Regions from separate parts of the Litorilituus sediminis genome, predicted to be linked through region 1. Evidence: predicted binding sites of a transcription regulator. Region 1 holds the regulator's gene; each other region holds the start of a gene.
What was found. Region 1 encodes sigma-54, which starts transcription at its own class of promoters, with help from an activator protein. Its sites were predicted from a motif close to GTTGGCACGNNNNTNGNNT; they were not measured.

Region 2: a site for sigma-54 is predicted at 1,749-1,767, ahead of EMK97_RS05715 (FlgO family outer membrane protein). Genes of this name have one in related genera too.
Region 3: a site for sigma-54 is predicted at 1,455-1,473, ahead of EMK97_RS18275 (PEP-CTERM sorting domain-containing protein). Genes of this name have one in related genera too.
Region 4: a site for sigma-54 is predicted at 1,931-1,949, ahead of EMK97_RS07990 (DUF1194 domain-containing protein). Genes of this name have one in related genera too.

Annotation. Positions count from the first base shown of each region.
Region 1 is NZ_CP034759.1:2,995,814-2,998,997, reverse strand. Features, by position in the region: gene lptB (LPS export ABC transporter ATP-binding protein) at 1-630, shown strand, start outside; gene EMK97_RS13290 (RNA polymerase factor sigma-54) at 693-2,198, shown strand; gene hpf (ribosome hibernation promoting factor) at 2,233-2,520, shown strand; gene ptsN (PTS IIA-like nitrogen regulatory protein PtsN) at 2,540-2,992, shown strand; gene rapZ (RNase adapter RapZ) at 3,057-3,184, shown strand, end outside.
Region 2 is NZ_CP034759.1:1,260,447-1,263,630, reverse strand. Features, by position in the region: gene EMK97_RS19025 (hypothetical protein) at 87-227, shown strand; tRNA gene EMK97_RS05725 (tRNA-Arg) at 303-378, opposite strand; gene EMK97_RS05720 (flagella assembly protein FlgT) at 431-1,633, opposite strand; gene EMK97_RS05715 (FlgO family outer membrane protein) at 1,863-2,507, shown strand; gene EMK97_RS05710 (LPP20 family lipoprotein) at 2,537-3,007, shown strand; gene flgN (flagellar export chaperone FlgN) at 3,170-3,184, opposite strand, start outside.
Region 3 is NZ_CP034759.1:4,123,464-4,126,647, reverse strand. Features, by position in the region: gene pcaF (3-oxoadipyl-CoA thiolase) at 1-1,190, shown strand, start outside; gene EMK97_RS18275 (PEP-CTERM sorting domain-containing protein) at 1,507-2,298, shown strand; gene nudC (NAD(+) diphosphatase) at 2,419-3,184, opposite strand, start outside.
Region 4 is NZ_CP034759.1:1,798,269-1,801,452, reverse strand. Features, by position in the region: gene EMK97_RS07995 (AAA family ATPase) at 1-993, shown strand, start outside; gene EMK97_RS07990 (DUF1194 domain-containing protein) at 1,111-1,875, opposite strand; gene leuD (3-isopropylmalate dehydratase small subunit) at 2,145-2,756, opposite strand; gene leuC (3-isopropylmalate dehydratase large subunit) at 2,777-3,184, opposite strand, start outside.

The DNA of each region.
Region 1 (3,184 bases):
GGCTTACTTGGCCCTAACGGTGCAGGAAAAACGACATCCTTTTATATGATTGTCGGCTTAGTGCCCAACGATCATGGTCAAATTATTCTCAATGATCACGATGTAACACTTGCGCCAATGCATGAAAGAGCTAGGCAAGGCATAGGCTATTTGCCGCAAGAAGCCTCTATATTTAGAAAGCTCACCGTGACTGAAAATATTATGGCTATTTTACAAACGCGTAAAAACCTTTCTAGCCAAGAAAAGTCTGAAAAGTTAGAGCACCTACTTGAAGAATTTAATATCTGTCATATAAAAGATAACTTAGGTATGAGCTTATCTGGTGGTGAAAGACGTCGTGTGGAAATCGCCAGAGCGCTGGCAGCTGATCCAGAATTTATCCTATTAGATGAACCATTTGCTGGTGTTGACCCAATTTCGGTTGGCGACATCAAAAAAATCATCATACACTTAAAGCAAAGAGGCATAGGGATTTTAATTACTGACCACAATGTTAGAGAGACATTGGACGTTTGTGAACACGCTTATATTGTCAGTCATGGAGAAATAATCGCAGAAGGCAATGCAGATCAAATTCTTGCTAATCAGAAGGTAAGAGATGTATACCTTGGCGAACAATTCACGCTATAGTTAGCAATGTAAAGTGTGACAACAAGAATTAGAATATAAGATTAGGAAAAAGTAACACCTAGATGCGCCCTACACTACAGCTCCGTATTGGACAACAATTAACAATGACTCCACAACTGCAACAGGCAATAAAACTGTTGCAGTTATCTACGTTAGAGTTGCAACAAGAAATCCAAGAAGCGCTTGAAAGTAACCCCTTGCTTGAAATTGAAGAAGGCCAACAAGGGGAAGTAAATTCCGAGCAGAATAACTTAGAAGAAGCGTTTTCCGCAGAAGCTAGCTCAGATATTACCAGTAGCAAGGATACAGATGAAGCCATTGCCAGTATTGATGAAATCAGCACGACTGAAGCCATGGAGAAAAGCGATATTCCTGAAGAGTTAAACATAGATACCACTTGGGAAGAAAGCTATAGTGCAGGCGTATCAAATACAGGCGCTGTCAGCAGTCCTGCAGATGATTATACCTATCAAGGGGAAACCACCGACTCTATTCAAGATCACTTATTATGGCAAATGGAGCTAACTCCATTTACAGATACCGATAAAACTATCGCAACAGCTATCATAGAAGCGGTTGATGATGCTGGTTACTTAACGGTTTCCAGCGAAGATATTCTTGAAAGTGTCGGTTTAGAAGACATTGAACTTGATGAAGTGGAAGCGGTATTAAAACGCATCAATATGTTCGACCCTATTGGCGTTGCCGCACGCTCAATTCCCGAATGTTTAACCATACAGCTAAATCAATTTGATCCTGAGACCCCTTACTTAAAAGAAAGTAAGCAAATCATTAACGATCATATTGATTTATTAGGCAATCGCGATTATCGCCAATTAATGCGTAAAACTAAGCTTAAAGAAGATCAACTACGCGAAGTTATGCGCTTAATTCAAAGCCTTAACCCTAGACCTGGCGATGCCGTCATTAAAAGCGATGATCAATACGTTATCCCTGATGTATCAGTTGAAAAGAAAAATGGTCGCTGGGTTGTTGAGCTTAATTCAGACACAGCACCTAAACTGTCTATCAATCAGCAATATGCTGCCATGACTAAAACTATGAAGTCTTCAACTGATGGGCAATTTATTCGCGCTAATTTACAAGAAGCGAAATGGTTCATTAAAAGTTTAGAATCACGCAACGATACCTTACTTAAAGTATCGAACTGTATCGTGCAAAGACAACAAGGCTTTTTAGAGCACGGCGAAGAGGCTATGCGCCCTATGGTGCTTAATGATATTGCCGAAGCCGTTGATATGCATGAATCGACTATTTCCCGTGTTACCACACAAAAATACATGCATACGCCAAGAGGTATATTCGAACTAAAATATTTCTTCTCAAGTCATGTTAGCACTGAAAATGGCGGCGAATGCTCATCTACAGCCATTCGTTCATTAATTAAAAAGCTGATACTAGCCGAAACACCAGCCAAGCCATTAAGTGATAGTAAAATGGCTGATTTACTTGCTGAACAAGGCATTAAAGTAGCGCGACGTACCATTGCCAAGTACCGAGAGTCTTTGGCAATCCCACCGTCAAATCAACGTAAAAGTTTATTGTAGAACACTAATTCAAAAACAAAAAAGGATACGACTTATGCAAATTAATCTTTCAGGTCATCATGTTGAACTTACCGACTCATTACGTGAATACGTCAATACAAAATTTGCCAAATTAGAACGTCACTTTGATCAAATTAATAACGTTCACGTTATTCTAACTGTAGAAAAACTGGATCAAAAAGCAGAAGCAACGGTACATATGAAGGGTGGTGAAGTATTCGCGTCTTCTGTAAATGCTGATATGTATGCCTCAATTGATACCTTAGTAGATAAGCTAGATCGCCAAATTCTTAAGCACAAAGGTAAAGTAGCGAGTCACTAATTCCTTTCTTATTTAAACTATGAAATTACAAGAAATTCTTTCACTGAACTGCACATCCTGTGCAGTTCCAGTGACAAGCAAAAAGCGCCTATTAGAACAAATTTGTCAGCTTGCAGCCGTTGAAATAGGCAATGCTGATCCAAGTGACTTACTCGATAGCTTACTTGATAGAGAAAAAATGGGTAGCACAGGCATTGGCAACGGTATCGCTATTCCACATGGTCGCTTGAGCAATAGTCATAAAGCGGTCGCAGTACTTATTACAACCGAAAAAGCGATCGATTTTGACGCCATAGATAACCGCGATGTTGATGTCTTTATCAGCCTATTTGTACCAGAAGATAGCTGCCAAGAACACTTAGAAACCTTGCAATGTATTGCAAAACTGTTTAGTAATAAACAAACTATTAAGCAAGTGCGCAAATGCTCAAACGATAAGCAGCTATATGACCTTATCCAGCAAGCCAGTTAAATTAAATTGCTATTACTAACGGTATTAGTACAGACTAATCAAGTAAATACAGGCATATCTTGCTATGAAATTAATTATTGTTAGCGGCCGTTCAGGCTCAGGAAAATCAGTTGCGTTACGGGTGTTGGAAGATCTCGGCTATTATTGCGTTGACAATATTCCAGTCAATTTACTACCGGCCTTAACTCACAC
Region 2 (3,184 bases), 1.7 Mb from region 1:
AAATCAATTTTAAAATCAGATAGATTTTTGACTGGCTGTTATACAGTGAATTAATAATAAATGACAGCAGCTAGATAGGTAATAAAATGAATAAGTCATCTTCACGAGGATTTAAGCTGACTACAGTTATATTTGCTGTACTTATTATGGCCATTTCGGCGATATTAAGTAATACCTCTGTAGCCGATGACATGGACGTAGAAATAACGCAAACAGAACAAGAGTAAATACACTTTACTCATAAATTTAAAGCCCATCACTATGATAAGTGATGGGCTTTTTTCTTTTTAGCGGCTTAAAAGTGGCGTCCCCACCAGGACTCGAACCTGGAGCAGCGGCTTAGGAGGCCGCAGTTTTATCCAGTTAAACTATGAGGACGTTGCATTATTGGCAATTTATCATGGTAAGTAACTAGTTTACAATGATATTTTTAATACCTAACCACTAAATCTTCAATTTGTATATTGTTAAATAAACTATTGTCAGCACTGGCAGCAACAGCGGTCTCTCGTGTTAATTGTGTCACTTTCACTTTGTGCGGGCTAACCGTATAGCCGGTATATAAACTGCCGGTATTATCAGTGAAATGCTTAAGTCTTAACAAGGTAAACTCATCGCCAACTTTTACGCCATTGTTTCTTCCTAAGTTAAAGATAATTTGATTACCATCTACTCTTAGAATTTTTCCTCGGCTTGGCTCACACATAATAGTTTCATCAATGTCTGATACCACTTGATTAAGCAGTTTATCGATCATAGCGCCATACTCACTTTGCCAAAAGGCAGTACCGTTAACGTCAACTGCTTTTCGTTTGCTGAAAGTCCAAGGTTTAGTATCTTGGTATTGCTGATGCCAATGTAGTTCACCACTGATGCCATTATAAAGATAAATATCGAGAGCAAAGTTACGTGGGTACACTCCTTGTTGCCAAATTTTCCAACTGTTTGTTCTTTGTTCTTCAAAAGAAATATCATTAATTTCACTAAAAATAACATATTGGCTATTGGTGCTGTAGCCTAGTGTACGCGCAAGTTCGGTAATTTTGTCGTGATCTAGATTGTTATTTAAACGAGAAAACTCTGTCGTATTATTAACAGCATTTATATTACTGGTGTAATTGCTTTGCTTACTTAGTTGCTTGCTTAGCCTGTTGATTACTGCTTTATCTATGGCATAAATTTGCCCTATATTGGCTTGTTGCCTGTGTTTAACCTTGCTTTTCGTCAGTAGAACTGATTTTTTAAAATTAACGGCAAAACACTGCTTTTCTTGCGGGAAAATGTCTGCTCTAATGGTGACAGATATCAAGTTATCGCTATGGGTTTCATTGACAATTTCAACGGCATTAACACTACCCGTTGCTCGTATATCAATTTTATCTTGGGTGAGTAAGCCATTAACCACCCTTTGTACACTGGAAACATCAGCACCGGCAACTAATAGGGCTTTTTTTAGGGCGTTTTCCATAGCCTTAGTGCGTGCTACCTCTAGGTTATTCGTATCTGTTCTCGCATGACCTTGGGTTTCATACCATTGCGCGCTAGCAGAAAAACTAGTGGTGACTAATAGACAAATGATGATGGATATTTTGTTCTGCCACTTTATTAATGTGTTAAAGCAATTGTTAGCCATACTGAATAAACTTACCGTGCGTCATTATTTAATATTGTTTGAGTTAAATGCATATACTATGCCTGAATTTGCGGTTATCTTTGCCAAAGAGGGAAAAGTTTGCACTTTTAGTTTTTTTGGCTTGAATAATGCATTGTATTTGCCAAGAAATACTTAGTACTGCACTGAGTGAATTAATGACAGCTTTATGCGCTTGATTTTATCTTGCGGCATTGTAGAGGGGAATACCATGAAAAAGTGGCTTTTACCATTGATGATACCCGCTTTAGTAGCTTGTGAAGCTACTGGCGAACGAGACTTTTATCAGTCAACTCAAGTAGATAAAGGTGAGATTGATAGCTACAACTTACCAAAGCATGCTATCAATGATGTGGTAAAAGGGCTTGCTTATCAAATGCTTGAAAGTAGTAGCTTTGTTACGGCAAAAACGCCTGTCGCTGTTGCCTCATTTGTTGAATTAGATGATTTAGAAACAACCAACTGGCTAGGTAATCAGCTGGCAGAGAGCTTTGTTCATGAGCTGCAGCGTCATGGTTTAGTGGTGATAGATTTTAAAACAACAGGTCATATACGTGTTACTAAAGAAGGTGATTATGTTTTTAGTCGCGATTGGAAAGAGCTGCCTGAACGTCAGATAATTGACTATATTGTTGCCGGTACCATGATAGAACAAGAAAATGGCATTATTGTAAATGCGCGTATGATAGGTATTCAGTCAAAAGTTGTTGTCGCTACAGCTCAGTCGTTTATTCCTCATTGGGTGTTAGGTGATAAGTTAAATCCGAACGAGAATGTACAAATGAAAGATGGCATGCTAATTCGTTCAAGCGCTATGCTAGTTGATGATGAGCGTGCTGTAAGCATTCAAAACTAGTGTTGCTGTTACGTGATTTGTGTGAGGTTATGATGATGAGAGTAGCAAGTAAGATCGCCTTAGTAACGTTTTTGTTTCTGCTAAATGTAGGTTGCTCTACCGTGTATGATAAGCACATAGAGTGGCAAACAGTGAAACCAGAGAGCTTTCCTGTATTGCAAGGTATAGGTTACGCGCCAATTAGTTTACAAAAGTCTGAGCATGAAACACAGCGCATGTTAATGGCAATTAAGGCGTCAAAAATAGCAGCTTATGCGGAGCTAGCAGAGCAAGTTTATGGACAACAGGTTCATGGTAAAACGACCATGGCTGATTTACTTATTAATAATGATCAATTGTCTGCCTCTGTAAACGGTATTATTAGAGGAGCAAAAGTGGTAAAAAGTTACCCCGTTGGTGATACCTATACCACAGAGCTATCCTTAGACTTTGCTGAGGTCTATGAGATTTACCAAGTAAGTCAGAGTAAAAAAGAAATCAAAGAAGTGACTTACTATTAGTTGAATTGGTTGAATTAATTCAGACAAGATCAGAACAAACTTAATGCAAGGCCAATAAAAAAGAGCATATGAAAATATGCTCTTTTTTGTTGGGTTGACCCATCCTAAATAAGGTTGATACTTTTCCACTACTAAATAGGGGAGTTTTATATATAAAGCCTTCTATGCTTTTAGGCC
Region 3 (3,184 bases), 1.1 Mb from region 1:
ATATTTGCGATGGCATAAGAACCCCTATCGGTCGTTATGGTGGCTCACTCGCATCAGTGCGCGCCGATGATCTTGCCGCCATTCCGCTAAAAGCACTTAAAACACGTAATCCAGCATTAGATTTTAGCCAAGTGGATGATGTTATTTTAGGTTGTGCTAACCAAGCCGGCGAAGATAACCGCAATATTGCCCGTATGGCGCTATTACTGGCAGATTATCCTATGGAAGTTGCCGGTACTACCATAAACCGCCTATGTGGCTCTGGCATGAATGCGATTGCCATGGCTTGTAATAACATAAAAGCAGGCGAAGGCGACATCATTATCGCCGGTGGCGTGGAAGCCATGACCCGTGCGCCCTATGTGATGGGAAAAGCAGACAGTGCATTTGGCCGCAGCCAAGAAATGTTTGATACCACCATGGGCTGGCGCTTTGTTAATAAACAACTTGATAAACGCTATGGCACAGAAACTATGCCTGAGACGGCGGAAAATGTTGCCGAAAAATTTGCCATTAGCCGTGAAGATCAAGATAAGTTCGCTTACTGGAGCCAATGTAAAGCCAAAGCCGCCCAAGAAGATGGTCTCCTAGCAGAAGAAATAACGCCGGTTATTATTCCGCAGCGTCGCAAAGACGATATTGTTTTCGACAAAGACGAGCACCTGCGCTTAACGCCGCTAGATAAACTAGCGACATTAAAAAACCTCTTTAGAGTGCCTGGCACAGTTACCGCAGGCAATGCGTCTGGTATTAACGATGGCGCCGCTGCAGTTATCCTCGCGACGAAAGAAGCCGCCCTTGCTAATGGTTTAACACCAAAAGCTAAGGTACTTGGCTCAGCAGTTATTGGCGTAGAGCCGCGCGTGATGGGTATTGGCCCAGCGCCAGCAAGTGAGAAACTATTAAAGCGCTTAGACTTATCTTTAGATGATATCGATATTATCGAATTTAACGAAGCCTTCGCAGCACAAGCACTTGCTAGTGTTCGTGAGCTTGGACTTAAAGATGACGACCCACGAATCAACCCGCAAGGTGGCGCTATCGCACTAGGCCACCCACTTGGCATGAGTGGTACACGCATTGTACTTTCAGCAATGAAACAACTTGAGCGCTCCGACAAGCGCTACGCCCTCTGTGCCATGTGTATTGGCGTAGGCCAAGGCATTGCTATGGTGATAGAAAAAGTCTAGCTTTCGATAACAAGCTCAAGAATATATCACTAACAAATAAATGAAGGGTAAGGCTCTATTGCCCTTCATTTATTTTCTATCAATCGCTGGCACTAAGCCTCCTTAGCACTCTTCTCAAGTTATTGTTTTTTTTTATAAACTTAGCGACAAAAACCAATAATAATGTCAAAAATTTTTACAAAACCAATTAAGTCTAACTCACCTAGTCATGTCTACAAATAAAAAAAGCAAATAAAAGCAAACACTTGAAAAGTTGTATACAATTTTGGCACTATAGCTGCTTAACTCGTGTCAATTTTACAACAAGGAAGAAAAAATGAAAAAATACAAGCTATTACCAGCTTTAACCGGTGCACTATTAACACTCACTTCATTAACCAGTCAAGCAGGTATTATCAGCGGTTGGGGAGCAAATACTTGGACTAGAACCGGTGATGACTGTATGAATCGCTGTGATTTAATTGAGTACGATAGAGATGGTGGTCACTTAAGTACTTATTCTAGAGCAGAAGAAAACACCTATGGTGAAACAAGAGCCTTAGTTGATATAACAGGTGCAGGTTATTTACCTACATTAAAGGTTTACGCTAAGGCATCTACACCTGACTTATATAACACTGCTACAGCCTTTGCTTCACAAGGCTTTGATTATCTAGGAAGTACTAGCACAACTATCAGTCTAGATATTAATCTTCACGGTTCAGTCACTGGTAATGCAAGGTTATCTTCAGCTGTAGGGGTATTAATTGGTGATCACTGGGGTTATTACGCAGGTTTTGCGACAGGCTTTGGCGAGGCAGGGCTTTTAAGTGGTATGGGGAATGGCGGAGAAAATTACCTATCCATACTGTCAGGCACAAATGTTAATAAACAAGGTAATATCAGCTTCAATATAAACCCTGGTGAGTCATTTTATATTTTATCAGAAATGAGAGCTTCAGCAACAAACGGTATAGCCGATTCATGGAATACCCTAACCATGAACTTTGCAGATGCAAGCAAGCTTAGAGCTGCTACAGCACCTAAAAATGGTACTATTCCTGAGCCTTCAGTTTTACTACTTATGCTATTAGGTTTAGGGTTTGTTTATCGAAAGCAAGCTAGATAATTATCTGAAGCTATTAATAGGCTAACTATATATGCGATATAGTTAGCCATAGTTCAGCTAGAAAATAATAGACAGCAAGCATAGCAACTTAATCGAGCTCACTAGCAGAAAATAGCAACACTAATATTTACCTATCTCCTTATTGAGCCATGCCCTAATCAAGTAAGAAGAAATAGAATCACTACTACTCATTTTAAATTGCCCAAGCTGGGCATTATCTTGCGGTAAGTTTTGCTCTCCTTCAGAGGCAATAACAGAGCGGTTTACTTCAAAGACCTGCAGTTGTTCTCTAGAAAACCAATGGGCTTGCTCTAAGCTATCTTGGCTGGTATCAATATCTTCTGTAACTGCCTCAGCAACAAAACCTAGCATAATGGATGCAGGAAATGGCCAAGGTTGTGAAGCAACATATTCAGGGTTTTTAGCAATAATATTAGTTTCTTCTTCAACCTCTCGAATTACCGCCATCTCTAATGTTTCCCCAGGGTCAACAAAACCTGCCAAAGTTGAGTAAACACCGTCTGGCCAACTTGCTTGCCTTGCTAACAAACATCGAGGAACTCCATCAGCAAACAATCGTTCTACCAGCATAATTACCGCAGGGTCGGTTCTAGGAAAGGTTAAGTTTCGACATTCAGTACATTTTCGCGCATGGCCAGCTTCAACTGCGCGGCTAATATTGCCACAAAGGCCACAATATTGATGACTTTTATGCCAATGCACTAAGCCTTTTGCTAACGCCAAAATAGTGGCATCAAAAGCACAAATAGCTGCGGTTGCTTGTCTTAGTGATTGCCACTGCCCTATGGTTAAAATATGTTCCTGACAAGAAAAACGTAGCTTGTTTAAATCAATAGCAAAATAGGCGTTTTGCTCATCTTTCCCT
Region 4 (3,184 bases), 1.2 Mb from region 1:
TTACATCAATTATCTCAGGGCATTCCAAGGCTTGTTAACTTACTTTGTCATCAATCGTTATTGTTAGCCTTTAATAAAAATGAAAGTGTTGTCAGTAAAAAAACAGTGCTTAATGCCGCAAGCCAAGTACTTGGCGAAGATATTCATAGCAAAACAAGCAATAGTGCGCCGATAGTAACCGCTGTTGCGGTAGCTGGCGGATTATTCACCGTTTTAGTGGCTGGTTTTTGGTGGGGGCAGGGCATTAACCAACAACAAGCTGAGGAAGTTGCTCAAGAAAGTATAAATAGTAAGGCTATTACACCTCAAGTTGAAGTTGCTAGCACTGAGGTTAGCTCTTTAATAAATGAGCAAGCTAAAGCCGTTGTAGATGCTACAGAGCAACTGGGTACAACAGCTCCCGGTGAATTAAGGTCAAACCGTGATAAAGTGAACACATCAACTGCGGATAAAATTTTTGCAGGCTCTGAGAGTACTAATCAGCAAGTACAACAACAGCAATTGCTCATTTCAGCAGATAAGCAGCCTTTGCCGGAAATTGCCCAACAAACTAGTGCTATCAATAAGGTTGCGCCTGCGGCTAAGACAAGGTTAGTTCAGCAAGATTTAGCGCAGAAAGATATGACGTCACCTGATTTAGCTGAAGTAGAAGAGGTGTCTCCTGAGTTATTAGCGCTTTTTAACGCGGCTGTTGAAGCAAATCCACTAGTAGAAAATACTCAACAAATAGAGCAACCACAGCCTGAGCAAAGCAGGCAAATAAAGCCGTTAACGCAAATGCCAAACTGGGTGCAACAAGGTGTACCTAGCTTGAGTTTTGAACAGCATATTTACGCTTCTGATGGTCAAGGCTGGGTGACGGTAAATGGCAGAGATAGGTATCAAGGGGATATGATTAATGCTGATTTGCAAGTCAGTGAAATATTACCACAGCAAGTGATATTATCTTATCAAGGGCAGCTATTTAGCTTACCAGCATTGACTAATTGGTAGCGTCATTAGTTTTCCTATTGATAAAATTTATTTTAGCCAATTTGTTTTAGGCAGTTTATTTTAGGTAAAAAAAAGGGCAGTAATTGAATTACTGCCCTTGGTGTTAATTCTGCTAAATTAGCCTAATTTACGCTTTCGGCTGTTACCGAATAAACCAAGAACAGCTAAACCAATTAAGGCAATTGAGCTTGGCTCTGGAATTTGGTTAGCGTCTTTGATTTCACGCTTTAACTTAGCTTCGATACCTGTTGTGAAGCTTGCAAAAGTATCTGCATGCATGTGAAAGGCATTTTGACCACCAATTACGTTATCTTGGTAGTACTGAGGTAAATTTCTCGCATCGCCAATGGTAATACCGTTAATTGTATCAACACCAGCGGCTAAAGCAGCATCACGCGCTGCTGCTGTATTTGCACCTGAATTTTGTGTACCGTCACCAGAAACATCCATTACCTGTTTAGCGGCAGTAAAGTTATTGGTATCAAAAAGGCTCGCACCGTAGTTGATGGCTGAGCCAATAGCTGTCGCTCCCGTAAATGGACGAACAATACCTGCAATTAAATCAGCAAAAGCATTAGCTGATTGAACACTATCAATTAAAAACCAGTCAATTTGGGTTCTTTGTCTATCAGAACTAGACCACTCAATATACTGTACAGCAATGCTGCCATGAGTACCGGCTAAAATAGTGTTAATGATATCTGTATTGCGAAATGCTGCAATATAGCCGTTACGTTGAAGATTGTATTCAGTGTCGTTAACGCTACCAGATACATCAGTTAATAATTGTAATTCTACATCAACTTCAATCAAGTTAGCATTAGCTGTAAATGCAGCAAAAGCGCCAACAAATGCAGCAGCTTGGCATAGTTTTTTTAACATGTTATTAAGTCCTTGGGTAACGAGTTTGTAAAAATATTAAAGATTAGTGCCAGCTAAGCAATTTATAGGCCAATATTTTAATATGCCGTTCTATAAGGGCTAGTGAATAGCTTTTATAGAAAGGATTAAAAAGTATATATAAAGTGTAAAGAATGCTGACAGATGTTCACTTAAGAGTATTACTTTTATTAATGTAATTTTTGATGCTAATGAGTAAGTTAGCATCCATTTAAAGATTAAAATGGATACTAACTAGTATTTTCTAGTGATTACTGCCATACAGGCATTTTTGCTTCGAATGCTTCAATGACATCTAATTTATTTAATGTCCAGCCAACGCTGTCAACACCCTCTTCTAAACTATACTGTTGAAACTTATTGAGAGAAAAAGAGAAGTTAAGCGCTGTACCGTCAGATGTTGTACAGCTCACGGTATTGTTTGGTAAGTCTATTGCAAGTGTTAAGTCAGCATTTCCGGCGTGTTGGAAAAGTAACTCTACTTCTTGTTCTGTTAATTTTATTGGCAAAATACCTATGTTGATACAGTTACCGTAGAAAATATCGGCAAAGCTTGGCGCAATAATCACTTTAAAACCGTATTCTTGCAGTGCCCAAGGAGCATGCTCTCGGCTAGAGCCACAGCCAAAGTTTTCTCTCGCTAATAAAATGCTCGCGTCGGCATACTCAGGTTTATTTAAAATAAACTCTGGATTTGGCTGTGTGCCAGCGTGATCTAAATAGCGGCTGTCATGAAATAGATGCACGCCAAAGCCGACACGCTCGGTTTTTTGTAAAAATTGCTTAGGGATGATTTGATCGGTATCGACGTTAGCGATATCTAATGGCACCACTAAACCGTTATGAGTAGTAAATTTTTCCATTGTTCTTTCCTAAATATTGCTTACGCGTTTAAATCAACAAAATGACCTGTTAAGGCGGCAGCAGCAGCCATTTCTGGGCTAACTAAGTGGGTGCGACTGCCACGACCTTGGCGACCTTCAAAGTTGCGGTTACTGGTTGAAGCGCAGCGATCACCTTCTGATAACACATCATCATTCATACCAAGGCACATTGAGCAGCCCGGTAAGCGCCATTCAAAGCCTGCATCGGTAAAGACTTTATCTAAACCTTCTTTTTCTGCTTGCTCTTTTACGCGGTAAGAGCCTGGTACTATGATGGCATCAACAGTATCAACAACCTTCTTTCCTTGAGCGACAAAACGCTCAACTATGCCTGCTGCTGCACGTAAGTCTTCAATACGTGAGTTAGTACAAGAGCCAATAAATACTTTATTGACTTGAATATCAGT